4 regions of the Streptomyces sp. NPDC050263 genome follow, and region 3 is predicted to be linked to each of the others. Evidence: riboswitches for the same ligand, from Rfam matches in the RefSeq annotation. Region 3 holds a riboswitch; each other region holds the start of a gene.

The links. Region 3 has a riboswitch for cyclic di-AMP ahead of AB0J04_RS43505 (C40 family peptidase). Riboswitches for the same ligand answer to the same signal wherever they lie in the genome.
Positions count from the first base shown of each region.
Region 1: linked by a shared signal. The riboswitch ahead of AB0J04_RS08225 (M23 family metallopeptidase) and the one ahead of AB0J04_RS43505 (C40 family peptidase) in region 3 are both predicted to bind cyclic di-AMP.
Region 2: linked by a shared signal. The riboswitch ahead of AB0J04_RS06030 (M23 family metallopeptidase) and the one ahead of AB0J04_RS43505 (C40 family peptidase) in region 3 are both predicted to bind cyclic di-AMP.
Region 4: linked by a shared signal. The riboswitch ahead of AB0J04_RS15235 (transglycosylase SLT domain-containing protein) and the one ahead of AB0J04_RS43505 (C40 family peptidase) in region 3 are both predicted to bind cyclic di-AMP.

Region 1 is NZ_JBFAKW010000012.1:84,913-88,110, reverse strand. It holds gene AB0J04_RS08235 (pitrilysin family protein) at 1-178, shown strand, start outside; gene AB0J04_RS08230 (pitrilysin family protein) at 175-1,563, shown strand; cyclic di-AMP (ydaO/yuaA leader) riboswitch at 1,790-1,988, shown strand; gene AB0J04_RS08225 (M23 family metallopeptidase) at 2,003-2,746, shown strand; gene AB0J04_RS08220 (GntR family transcriptional regulator) at 2,935-3,198, shown strand, end outside.
Region 2 is NZ_JBFAKW010000009.1:21,859-25,056, forward strand. It holds gene AB0J04_RS06025 (PrsW family intramembrane metalloprotease) at 1-526, shown strand, start outside; gene AB0J04_RS06030 (M23 family metallopeptidase) at 615-1,652, opposite strand; cyclic di-AMP (ydaO/yuaA leader) riboswitch at 1,660-1,828, opposite strand; tRNA gene AB0J04_RS06035 (tRNA-Met) at 2,142-2,215, opposite strand; gene AB0J04_RS06040 (dihydrofolate reductase family protein) at 2,275-3,198, opposite strand, start outside.
Region 3 is NZ_JBFAKW010000195.1:4,066-7,263, forward strand. It holds gene AB0J04_RS43495 (ATP-dependent Clp protease proteolytic subunit) at 1-271, shown strand, start outside; gene AB0J04_RS43500 (hypothetical protein) at 279-584, shown strand; cyclic di-AMP (ydaO/yuaA leader) riboswitch at 964-1,168, shown strand; gene AB0J04_RS43505 (C40 family peptidase) at 1,172-1,645, shown strand; gene AB0J04_RS43510 (ATP-binding protein) at 1,684-2,172, opposite strand; gene AB0J04_RS43515 (helix-turn-helix transcriptional regulator) at 2,386-3,198, shown strand, end outside.
Region 4 is NZ_JBFAKW010000027.1:45,616-48,813, reverse strand. It holds gene AB0J04_RS15245 (GNAT family N-acetyltransferase) at 1-212, opposite strand, end outside; gene AB0J04_RS15240 (HAD family hydrolase) at 471-1,295, shown strand; gene AB0J04_RS15235 (transglycosylase SLT domain-containing protein) at 1,335-1,817, opposite strand; cyclic di-AMP (ydaO/yuaA leader) riboswitch at 1,823-2,050, opposite strand; gene AB0J04_RS15230 (polyprenyl synthetase family protein) at 2,719-3,198, shown strand, end outside.

The sequences.
Region 1 (3,198 bases), on a different contig from region 3:
CGGCGACCCGCAGCTCGCCCTCACCGCCGTCCAGCGGGTGCTGGACGTGACGCCCGAGGAGGTGCAGGAGGTCGCCAAGGCCCGCCTGCGCCCCGACAACCGCGCGGTGCTCGTCTACGAGCCGACCGCCGCCGAAGCCCCCGCCGACCAGGACGAGAACGAGGAGGCGGCCCGGTGACCGAGCTCGCCACGATGGACTTCCACCCCCAGCCCCGGGCGGGCGAGGCCAAGCCGTGGGCGTTCCCGGCGCCTGAGCGCGCCGCGCTGGCCAACGGCCTGACGGTCCTGCACTGCCACCGCCCCGGCCAGCAGGTCGTCGCCGTCGAGATCCTCCTCGACGCCCCGCTGGACGCCGAACCGGCCGACCTCGACGGCGTCGCCACGATCATGGCGCGCGCGTTCTCCGAGGGCACCGACAAGCACTCCGCCGAGGAGTTCGCCGCCGAACTGGAGCGCTGCGGCGCCACCTTGGACGCGCACGCCGACCACCCCGGCGTCCGGCTGAGCCTCGAAGTGCCGGCCTCGCGCCTGCCCAAGGGCCTCGGCCTCCTCGCCGACGCGCTGCGGGCGCCCGCGTTCGCCGACAGCGAGGTCGAGCGCCTCGTCCGCAACCGGCTGGACGAAATCCCGCACGAGCTGGCCAACCCCTCCCGGCGCGCGGCCAAGGAGCTCTCCAAGGAGCTGTTCCCGGCCACCGCGCGCATGTCCCGCCCGCGCCAGGGCACGGCGGAGACGGTCGAGAAGATCGACTCCGCGGCGGTACGCGCCTTCCACGAGAAGCACGTCCGCCCCGCCACGGCCACCGCCGTGGTCGTCGGCGACCTCACCGGCGTCGACCTGGACGCGCTGCTCAGCGACACCCTGGGCGCCTGGACGGGCTCCTCGGCCCAGCCGCGGCCCGTGCCGCCGGTGACCGCCGACGACACCGGCCGGGTCGTCATCGTGGACCGCCCCGGCGCCGTCCAGACGCAGCTGCTGCTCGGCCGTATCGGCGCCGACCGGCACGACCGCGTGTGGCCCGCTCAGGTGCTCGGCACGTACTGCCTCGGCGGCACTCTCACCTCCCGTCTGGACCGCGTCCTGCGCGAGGAGAAGGGCTACACCTACGGCGTCCGCGCCTTCGGACAGGTCCTGCGGTCCGCTCCGGACGGCTCCGGCGCCGCGATGCTCGCCATCAGCGGCTCCGTGGACACCCCGAACACCGGTCCCGCGCTCGAGGACCTCTGGAAGGTGCTGCGCACCCTCGCCGCCGAGGGGCTGACCGACGCCGAGCGTGACGTCGCCGTGCAGAACCTGGTCGGGGTGGCGCCGCTGAAGTTCGAGACCGCGGCGGCCGTCGCGGGCACGCTGGCCGACCAGGTCGAGCAGCACCTGCCCGACGACTTCCAGGCGACGCTGTACCAGCAGCTCGCCGCGACCGGCACGGTGGAGGCCACCGCGGCGGCCGTGAACGCCTTCCCGGTGGACCGGTTGGTGACCGTCCTGGTGGGCGACGCGGCCCAGATCAAGGCACCGGTCGAGGCCCTCGGCATCGGCGAGGTGAAGGTGGTGTCCGCGGAGTAGGCCGAAGAGCCGGCCGCCGAGCAGTCCGCGGCAACGGCACGCGCGTGTAGGGGCCCTGGTCGACGGAAGCGTCACCAGGGCCGCTAGATGTCCGAATTGGGGCGGAGGTTGCCTGTCTGCCCTGTGGGATGCGCTACAAAAACCGGGATTCGTTTGAGGATTGAAACCCGCCCCGCTTAGCTTCGTGCGGGCTGTCCGTCAGGCAGTGCGCCGCAGCCGCGGCACCGGACAGTCATCGCCGAGTCCCCGTACGGCGCGAGCCAGGGGAGCCGGGGACCCTCCCTCCTGTCGCCACCTTCGCGGCTGGAGGGGCCCAGAAGTCCCTGGGGTGAATCGGACGCCCGCGCGAGTCGCGAGGGGGTCCGTAGGAGACCTTCCTGCTCCGAACCCGTCAGCTAACCCGGTAGGCGAGAGGGAAGGAAAGGACACCCCCAACTTCATGGCGATCACCTGCGCCACCGGGAAGCACCGTCGGCCCAGCCGGATGCAACGGACCACCGTTCGCGCGGCGGGCGTCGCGGCGCTCACCACCACCGGTGTCATGGCCACCGTCGCCTCCACTCCGGCCTTCGCCGCCGAGCCCACGCCCGAGCAGACCGGGCTGATCCCCGTCGTCACGGTCGGCGAGTCCGTCGCCGAGCAGCTCGACGACCAGGTCGCGGTGCAGAAGCAGGCCGCCTTCGAGGAGGCCGCCCGCGAGGCCGCCGCCAAGAAGGCCGTGGAGGAGCGTGAGGCACGCGTGCGTGCCGCCCGCGAGGCCGAGCGCAAGCGCCTCAACGCTTTCGTGCTGCCGATCACCGGGTCCTACGTGTCCACCGGCTACCAGGCCAGCAGCTCCCTGTGGTCCTCCGGCAGCCACACCGGCATCGACTTCCACGCCTCCAGCGGCACCACGGTGCACGCGGTCGGCCTGGGCACCGTCGTCGAGGCCGGCTGGGCCGGGTCCTACGGCTACCAGGTCGTGATCAAGATGAACGACGGGACGTACACCCAGTACGGTCACCTGTCGTCCATCGAGGTGTCGGTGGGCCAGCAGGTCACCCCGGGCCAGCGGATCGCCCTCTCCGGCGCGACCGGCAACGTCACCGGCCCGCATCTGCACTTCGAGGCCCGCACCACCGCCGAGTACGGCTCGGACATCGACCCGGTCGCCTATCTCCGCAAGCACGGCGTGAACGTCTGACGACGCACGGCGACAGATCGTTCGGCCCCGGCCCTCCCGGCCGGGGCTTTCGTCGTTTTCGAGATCCCGCTGTCCAAAAAATATCCACGGATTCCAGCCCGCCATCGGAAATTCCCGCTGATTGCAATAGAGTCACGGAACACACGTCAATCATCGACGTTTCACGGGGATTAAGGCGGAGGTCCGTCATGCGTATTCCGGCGCACTCGGTGTGCACGGCCATCCGGGACGACATCGTCTCGGGTGTCTACGAGCGCGGCAGCCGCCTCACGGAGGAACTCCTCGCCCGCCGCTACGGCGTCTCCCGTGTGCCCGTCCGGGAGGCGCTGCGCACGCTGGAGGCGGAGGGCTTCGTCGTCACGCGGCGGCACGCGGGCGCGTGCGTCGCCGAGCCGACCGAGCAGGAGGCCGCGGACCTGCTGGAGATGCGCATGCTGCTGGAGCCGCTCGGC
Region 2 (3,198 bases), on a different contig from region 3:
GCTGCTCACCTGGCTCGTGGTGTGGACCCGCCAACGTGAGCTGCGCACCGTGCGCGAGGAGCTGCCCGCCTACGCGGCGGCCGGCTGGCTCACCCCGGCCGAGCCGTTCGCACTCGGCTCGATGCGGGCCCGGCGGCTGGCCCGCGGATACGCCGGACGCCACCTGGGCCGGCCGGCGGCGCGGGAGGTGGCGCGGTACGAGGCGTACGCGACGTCCCTCGCCTTCCTGCGGCATCGCGGCCGGCGGGGGCGGGGAGACGCCGACTTCGTCCTCCGGGAACGGGAGCTGCTGAACGAGCTGTGGCGCCGGAAGGACGTCGCCCGGCCCGCGCTGGACCACGCGGCCCGGATGACGGCCCCTCCGGTACCCGTACGGATGGCTGCGCCGCCCTGGCCGATGTACGGGGCCCACGGGTCGTCGTACGGGTCGTACGGGCACCCCCAGGGGCACCACCCCGGGTACCCGGCAGGGCCGGCGTACGGGTATCCCGCAGGGCCGTACCCCGCCCCCAACCCCTACCGATAAGTTTCGAACGCCCTACAGCCCTGACGTCGGGGGTGGCCGTCAGGGCTGTAGGAAGTCGGGTCGGGAGCCGGCCGGGGGCCGGGAGGTCTCAGGGGTTGAGGCCCTTGCTGCGCAGCCAGGCCGCCGGGTCGATGCCGTCGGAGCCGCCGTCCGGGTGGACCTCGAGGTGGAGGTGGGCCCCGGTGACGTTGCCGGTGGCGCCGACGCGGCCGATCACGTCACCGGTGCCGACCTTCTGGCCGACACTGACGCTGATCGACGACTGGTGGCAGAACCAGACCTCGGTGCCGTCGTCCAGCGTGAGGATGGTGCGGTAGCCGTAGGAACCGGCCCAGCCCGCCTCGGTGACGGTGCCGCTGTGGACGGCCTTGATGAGCGTGCCGGTGGGCGCGGCGAAGTCGAGGCCCGTGTGGTAGCCGGAGGACCAGAGGGAACCGGCCTGACCGAAGGTCGAGGTGATCGTGTACGAGGAGGTCGGCAGCGTGTACTGCGTGGCCAGTTCGGCCAGGCGCGCGGCCTCGGCCTTCTTGGCGGCCTCGTCGGCGGCCTTCTTCTTCGCGGCGGAGGCCTTGGCCTCCGCCTCCTTCTCGGCCTTGGCGACGGCGTCGGCCTGGGCCTTGGCCGCGGCGGCAGCGGCGGCCGCTGCCGCCTTGGTCTCGAGCTGGGTCTGCTGCGACTCGGCCTGCGCCATGATCCGGCTGCGCAGGGCCTCGCCGGCGTCGGTGGCGCTCTCGCCGGTGTCGGTGGCGGGCGCCTCGGACCCGAAGTTGGCGAGGGCGGGCGCGGCGTCCTCGGCCGGCTCGTCGTCGGAGATGAGGGAGCCCACGTTGGGCAGGTCCGGCATGGAGATGGAGACCGGGGCCTTGCCGGTGTTGGCGCTGGCCATGCCGCCCGCGCTGACGGCGGCTATGACGCCGACGCCGAGGACGGTGGAGCTGCGGGCGAACCCGCCGCCGCGCTGCTTGGCGACGCGGTGCTTGCCGCGTACCGGGCGAATGGAATCCGCGGTGGGGTTCCACTCCTCCCAGGGGCCCTCGTCGGTGCGGACGCTGCCGTAGGCCAAGGTCTCTGCGGACCGCTGGCTCGGCACGAACGGGGCTTCTGGGGCAGGCCGGTTGGACGCCACGCGGGCGTACTCCTTTCCTTCCGTCGCCTACCGGGTTAGCTGACGGGTTCGGAGCGGGAAGGTCTCCTACGCGCGTAAACCGGTCGTGGGCTCTGCGAGCTCACGACGGCTTCCGCGAGATTCACCCCAAGGTGGTGGTTCCCCGGTTCCCTTGCGGGATTCGGCAGTGCGCACGGAGCCGACTCTTGTGCCGGCTGGGACGACCGCGCTGCGTTATCGAACGTTAATAGACCCGGGGTCGGGATTCCAAGCTCTTCTGCTTGATCAACAACATTTCCGGCCTGGACTTTCGACCCATGACCGGTGAAAAACGGGCGAGTTGGCCGGGCTCAGCAATTACACAGGCATTGACAGGACGTCAGCCGCTGCGCGGAGGGGGATCACGCGCTCACCTGCAGTGACGACCGCGACGACCGCCCTGCCGGAGGAAACCGGGAAAAACACCGAGGGCCGGAATCCATGTTCTGGATTCCGGCCCTCGGCCTTCAGTAGCGGGGACAGGATTTGAACCTGCGACCTCTGGGTTATGAGCCCAGCGAGCTACCGAGCTGCTCCACCCCGCGCCGTTGAACACAACTGTACGCCATCAGCGGGGCCGCAAACACCACGGTTGCGCAGGGGGTCACAGGAGGTGGCGGTTCGGGGCCTTCGCCCGCTCCTCGTACTCCGGGAGTACGAGGACGTCGACGCCCTCGGCCGTCAGCAGTCCGGTGCCGTCCGCCTCCGTCACGAAGGTGTCCGGCTCACGCCAGGCCGTGACCACCCGGCGCACTCCCGCGTCGAGGATGAGACGGGCGCAGGGCGCCGGGCGCGAGGAGCGGCGGGCGCACGGTTCGAGGCTGCTGTAGACGGTGGCCGTGGGCAGCCGGGGGTCGGCCGGGTCGAGCTTCCCGAGGGCCGCCTCCTCGGCGTGCACGACCGGGTCGCCGGCCTCTCGGGAGTGACCGCGCGCGAGTTCCGTGCCGTCGGCGGCGACGATCACCGCGCCGACGCTGAAGGCGGTCACCGACGGCGGACAGTCGGCCGCCAGCTCGCAGGCGAGGGCCAGCCAGTGCCGGTCGGCGGCGACGGGCAGCGGTCCGGCCCCGGGGGCGGTGGGCTCGTAGCGGTGCAGGACGACGTCCTCGATGCGCCGCGTCTCCAGCAGGCGCAGGCGGCCGCCCTGGTAGCCGCCCGGCCCGAAGAGGCGGGGCGCGTCCGGGTCGCCCACGAAGAGCGGGGCGAGGACGAGCTGGAGTTCGTCGGCGAGGCCCTGCCGGAGCAACTGGGTGTGGATGATTCCGCCGCCCTCGACCATGAGCCGCCGCACGCCGCGCACGTCGTGGAGGTGTTCGAGGAGGCGGCGCCAGTCCAGTTCGGGGCCGAGCGCGACGACGTCCGCGGCGATGCCGAGCGCGCGGGCCCGCTCGGCGCCCTTCTCCGTCGTGTACACGACCTTCTCGCCGCCGGTGTGCCAGAAGTTCGCGGCGGGATCGAGGTCGCCGGAGCCGCTGACGGTGACCTTGAGGGGGTACGGGGGAAGCCCGGCGGCGACCCGGGCGGCGCG
Region 3 (3,198 bases):
GGGCGCGCGGATGACGATCCGCCAGCCGTCGCTGCCCGGGCCCGTCGAGGGACAGACCAGCGATCTCGCGATCCGGGCCGAGGAGCTGGCCCGCATCCGGGCGAGCCTGGAGGAGATGCTCGTCCGGCACACCGGGCGGACGCCGGAGCAGGTGACCGCGGACATCGAGCGGGACAAGATCCTCACCGCCCCGGAGGCCCTGGAGTACGGCCTGGTGGACGCCATCATCCCGAGCCGCAGGCCCGCGGCCGGCACGCAGGGCGGGAGGTGAGCCGCCGATGGTGCCCGAACTTCCGCCGCTGCCCGCCCTGACGCACGCAGAGGCCGAGTTGATCGACGGTTACCTGGACGTGGTCGACCTGCTCGGCCGGATCAACCCCGCCCACCACGGGGACACCTACCGCGGACTGCGCGCGGCCCAGGCGCTGGTGGCCAAGGCGACCGCGCTGCGCGACGCGCTGACGCTGATGCACCAGCGGGGCGAGAGCGAGCTGCACGCGCCGACCCTCGCGCGGGCGCTGCGCGTCCTGGACGGGGAGCGCCGGACGGCGCGCGTCACGGTGCCTCCGCTCTCCGACAGTTGACCCGGCGTCCGGCCCGGCAGCCGACGCGGGCCGCGCTCCGGTCCGGGCGGCGCGCGCCCCGAACGAGACGTCCGGACCGGAGTTGAAACGGACCGGACGGGTTACCCCCGTTCGGCGTAGCGGCCGTTGCTTTTCGGGCTCGCCGGAGTTGCGCAAAAGCGTTCTTTTCGGGCGGAACAAAAGGCTCCGTCGCTGGTCCGGGGCCCTTTGGCGTCCTTGACAGCTGATCGGCCATCAGGGTGTCCACCCGAACGGGTGAGTGGTGAGTAACCCCACAAATCCCCGGTTCCGTTGGGTTTTTCGGACATGAGTGAGCCAAGATCCCTGACTGACGACAAGCCCCCGCCACAAGCGGCGGGGCGGTCCGGGCGGACGCCGAGTCCTGCCGCCGCCCGGATGCCCGGTCGACAGAAGTGCATCGGCAGGAGTGGAGGACCCAGGCACGACGGGTCGCCGGAACGATCGTCTCCGCATGGGAGGCGCCGGGCCGAGCAGCCCTTGGGGTGAAGCCGCAGTTGCGGCCGGGCAACTTTGTCAGCCCGAATCCGACAGGTCATCCTTCACAGGCGGCTGACGAAGGGTTGCGCATGACTGCGCTCAATCGTGTCCCGTCGCTCATGGTCCGGGCCGGTACGGCCTCGGCGTTCGCCATCGCCGCTGTGGGCGGCACGATCGTGGTCCCGGGGCTCGCCTCGGACGCCGCGGCCGCCACACCGGCGACGAAGGCGCTCCAGATCGCGGCCTCCAAGAAGGGCGCACCGTACAAGTACGGGGCCACCGGACCGAAGAGGTTCGACTGCTCGGGGCTCACGCTGTACTCGTACAAGAAGGCGGGCAAGAGCCTGCCGCGTACGGCGGCACAGCAGTACAACAAGACCAAGCACATCTCGGCGTCGAGCCGCAAGGCAGGCGACCTGGTCTTCTTCCACTCGGGTTCGAACGTGTACCACGTCGGGATCTACGCGGGCAACGGCAAGATCTGGCACTCGCCGAAGACCGGAGACGTGGTGAAACTGCAGAAGATCTGGACCAAGAGCGTCTGGTACGGCCGGGTCCGCTAAGGACCTGTCCGAGGCGGTGGCGGCGTCCGGACGCGCCGTCATCGCCCCGGGATCTCGCCCTCCGCCGGGGCTTGTGCCGCCAGGGCTCCGGCCACCGGCTCCGCCGCCGCGGACGTCCACGGGAGTTCGACGGTGACCGTCTTGCCGCCCTCCCGGGTGGGCCGCACTCTGAGCTTGCCGCCGCACTCCGCGGTCAGCCAGCGAATGATCACCATGCCTCGGCCGTTGTCCTGCTGGACGGCGGCCGGCAGTCGTTTGGGGAAACGCGGGTGGCTGTCGGTGACACCGATGCGCAAGTGTTCGTCACGGTCGAGGACGAGGTCCACCGTGAAGGTGGGTGACTGACCGAAGGTGTGCTGTACGGCGTTGGTGGTGAGTTCCGAGACGATCAGCAAGATGGCGTCGGCCGTCTCCGTGTCCGCCGGCAGACCCCATTCTCCGAGGGTGCCGGCCACGAAACCGCGGGCTGTGGAGACCGAGGCGGGATCGCTCGGCAGAATGACGGATGCTTCCAGGTGATCTGCCATGGCGACGTCGTCCCTTTCCCATGGGACCGGGGTCCGACACGGAGCGGAAGGTTCGAGTACGGTCCCGGACTGGTGCTTCTTCGCCAGACTGCCATTACCGCGCCGGTCACGGGTGGCGATCCACCAAGATATGCATATATCTGTCGCTCAATGCGGTGAACTCTGCGACGGCAGAGCGTATTTGGACGGCCCGTAAGGAGTAAGGAGGAGCCCGTGCAGCACGGACCCGCGGTACGCCGCCGGAAGCTGGGCGCCGAACTGCGCAATCTGCGCGCCCATGCGGGCCTCACCAGTGGTGAGGCCGCCCGGCTCGTGGGCTGGCACCAGTCCAAGGTGAGCCGCATCGAGACGGGCACCAGTGGGTCAAAACCGGCCGATGTGCGGTTACTCCTCGACGCCTACGGGGTGGCCGATCCGCAACTGCGGGAGCTGATGCTGGCGTTGGCCGGCGCCGACGGCAGCGGCGGCCGGGACCACTGGTGGCACGCCTACCGCGGGGTGCTGCCGCCCACCTACCGGGACTTCATCAGCCTGGAATCCCAGGCGAGCGCGATGCGCACGCTGGAGACAAGTGTGGTACCGGGGCTGTTGCAGACTCCCGAGTACGCCCGCGCGGTGACCAGGGCCGCGGTGGAGGGCGTCACGGAGGAGCAGCTCGACACGCTGGTCGCGGTGCGACTGGCCCGGCAGGACGTGCTGCGCGCGCAGCCGCCGCTGGAGCTGAACGCGGTGCTGGACGAGGCGGTGCTGCGGCGGGAGGTGGGCGGCCCCGAGGTGATGGCGCAACAGCTCGGCCGGCTCGTGGAGGCCGCCCGACTGCCCCAAGTGCGGCTACAGGTCCTTCCGTTCGCCGCCGGGGCGCATATCGGCGTAACCGGACCTTTCGTTATCTTCTCATTTTCGCGCACTTCTGATCTGGATGTGGTTGTTCTCGACCACTTGACGAGTAGCCTCTATCTGGAACGGAAAGAACACCTCGAGGCCTACACCGAGGCCTTCAACGCCCTTCGGGCGCATGCCCTTTCG
Region 4 (3,198 bases), on a different contig from region 3:
TGGCCGCGGCCGAGCCTGTTTTGCTCATGGGGCAGGAAGCCGACCGGCTCGCGCCCCTCATACACCACCCCCACACGTGCGCGTGGCCGTACGAGGCCCACGGCGTCGGTGAACTCCGGTTCCATGAAGGGGTTTCGCGGAAGCGTCGACGCGGCGCGCAGCGCGCGCCACCGCTCCCTCTCCCCCTCGCCGAGGTCCTGCGGCCTCAGCACACGAATGCGCCCACTGCTCAACCTGACCCCCCGATCAAGTCCCCCCTGGACACCTGGACGGTACCGCTCCACCAGGGCGTCGCGGTAGGTAGCGTCCCATGTTGTTGCCAACTGGTGCAGAGGCCTTTAACCGTCCGCTACCCGGCAACGCGCCAGAAAGCCGTTTCTTTTAAAGGGGAGTTGACAGAACAGGGCAGGACCTGGGCGTCGTTCGGTTTGCGTCGAACCCGAGGGGTGCGGGATCCGTATTCTCTGATCATGGCCGCACCCCTCGCATATGCCGCGCGCACCGCGTACGCCCTGATCGCCACCGACCTGGACGGAACGCTGCTCCGCGGCGACGACACCTTCTCCGACCGGTCGCTCGACGCGCTCGCGCGGGTGGCGGCCGCCGGCGCACGCCACCTGGTGGTGACGGGACGGCCCGCGCCCCGCGTGCGGCCGCTGCTCGACCGTCTGCACAGCAGAGGGCTCGCGGTGTGCGGACAGGGCGCGCAGTTGTACGACGCCGGCGCGGACCGACTGCTGTGGTCGGTCACCCTGGACCGGGAGCTGGCGGAGACCGCGCTGGGCAAGATCGAGGCGGAGGTCGGGCAGCTGTACGCGGCCGTGGACCAGGACGGCGTCGACGGGCTGACGCTCATCGAGCCGGGCTATCTGATGCCGCACCCGACGCTGCCCGCGCTGCGCGTCGGCCGGCGGGACGACCTGTGGTGCGAGCCGATCAGCAAGGTGCTGCTGCGCCATCCCACCCTGTCCGACGACGAGTTGGCTTCGACGGCCCGCTCGGTGGTCGGCTCGCTCGCCACCGTCACCATGTCGGGGCCGGGCACGGTCGAGCTCCAGCCCTGCGGGATCACCAAGGCGACGGGCCTGGCCCTGGCCGCCGAACACCTCGGTCTGCGGCCCGAGGACACCGTCGCGTTCGGGGACATGCCCAACGACATCCCGATGTTCGACTGGGCCGCGCACGGTGTCGCCATGGCCAACGCCCACCCCGAGCTCAAGGCCGTGGCCGACGAAGTGACGACGTCGAACGAGGACGACGGCGTGGCCGTCGTCCTCGAACGAATGTTCCCGTAAGTCGGGGTGTCGCTATGCGTCCGCAGGTGAACGGTGCTGTCAGTACGCGCCGAACACGTTGTCGATCGAGCCGTAGCGCGCGGCCGCGTAGTTGCAGGCGGCGGTGATGTTGGCGACCGGGTCGTAGGAGTTCCACGAGGTGCCGGAGACGTGGTAGGCGCGGAAGGTCGGGTCGATGACCTGGAGCAGCCCCTTGGACGGGATGCCCGCAGCCGCGTTGGAGTCCCAGAGGTTGATGGCGTAGGGGTTGCCGGAGGACTCACGGATGACGTTGCGGTAGATGCCGTTGTACGTCCCCGGGATGCCGTGCTGCGCCATGACGTGGAGCGAGGCGCGGATCCAGCCGTCGAGGTTGTTGGCGTAGCCGAGGCTGGTGGCGGTGACGACGGTCGGCGTCGCCGCGGAGGCGGTGGCGGAGCCGAGGATCGGGAGGGCGAGCACGGCCGCGCCGGTGGCGGCGACGGCGATCGTGCGGGCGAGACGGGTGCGGCGGGTGCGGCGCGGCTGAGCGGCAGCGGACATGACGAAGTTCCTCTCCGGCGCCTGCGAGGTGAGCTGTCGGGTTCGGGCGGGAGCTGCCCGGCCACGTCCTGACGGACGCGACTTCACCCCAAGCCGTACCGATGTGTCCAAAACATCCTGAAAATCCAAGACGTCCGGAAATTCGGTTCGGCGGCCTACCTGGTTCCCCCGCTCCTGCCGTGCGGTTCTCGATGGGTGTTCCGGGCGGCGGCAGGATTCGGCGTCCGCCCGACAGGCCGGGAACGTATGCGAGAGCACATGTCCGGAACAAGTGGCAGATTCACAGATCACCCCTATTGACCTTGGTCTGTGACCTATGGGGTGCTTGATCCTTTGTGGGTGCAAAGCCCCAACTTGCTTGAGGTGTGCGGGGAAACGGCGCACGGCGTGCGGGTGTCGGCCGGGCGTCGGGAGTGAGCCAAGTCACCAGCAATCACAAGAGTGGCGAATCGGGCATTCACCTCAACTCGTATTTAAAGGAAGGGCAAAAGGATGGGATTGGAATTAGTCCGATTTGCCCTGCCGTGCTGGGGTTGGCCGGATTGCTCGGACGGCCCGGCGGCAGGGGTGCGGCGCGCCGGCGTGATGCGCGGGCCCGTGTGTGGTGGGAAGTGGCGGGAAATGGTCCCGGGATGTGCCGACGCCACCCGGCGGGCATGAATCACTACTACCTGGTAACTCGATAGGAGTTCGTTCATATGGGCTGATCAGAAACATAACGGGCCGGATCCGGCGTGGCTCGGCCGGGCGGGACGCCCCTCCGGCGGGCCCATTCGAGCCTGCGTGACGTGGGGGCTATCGGTGATCGAAACGTGACCGGATACGCTGACTTGAGTGATGGCAGCGACCTATCGACAAACCGCGTAACCGCCAGTGGACACCAGCAGACAGGAGACCCCTCGTGACCGTCGTCGGGCCGTTCGGGCTGAGCGTGCGGGACCAGGCTCTGGAAGCCGATGTCCAGGCCGGATTGGCGGCTGTCGAGGAAGGCTTGCTCGAGGCCACCAAGAGTGAGGTCCCGTTCATCACGGAGGCCGCCCAGCACCTCGTACGGGCGGGCGGGAAGCGGTTCCGGCCGCTGCTCGTGGTGCTCGCCTCGCAGTTCGGGGACCCGTACGCGCCGGGGATCGTGCCGTCGGCCGTGGTCGTGGAGCTCACCCATCTGGCCACGCTGTACCACGACGACGTGATGGACGAGGCCGCCGTGCGGCGCGGGGTGCCCAGCGCGAACGCCCGCTGGGGCAACTCCGTCGCCGTCCTCACGGGTGACTTCCTCTTCGCGCGCGCCTCGCACATCCTGGCCGACCTCGGGCCGGAGGCGGTCCGGGTGCAGGCGGAGGCGTTCGAGCGGCTGGTCACCGGACAGATCCTGGAGACGGCC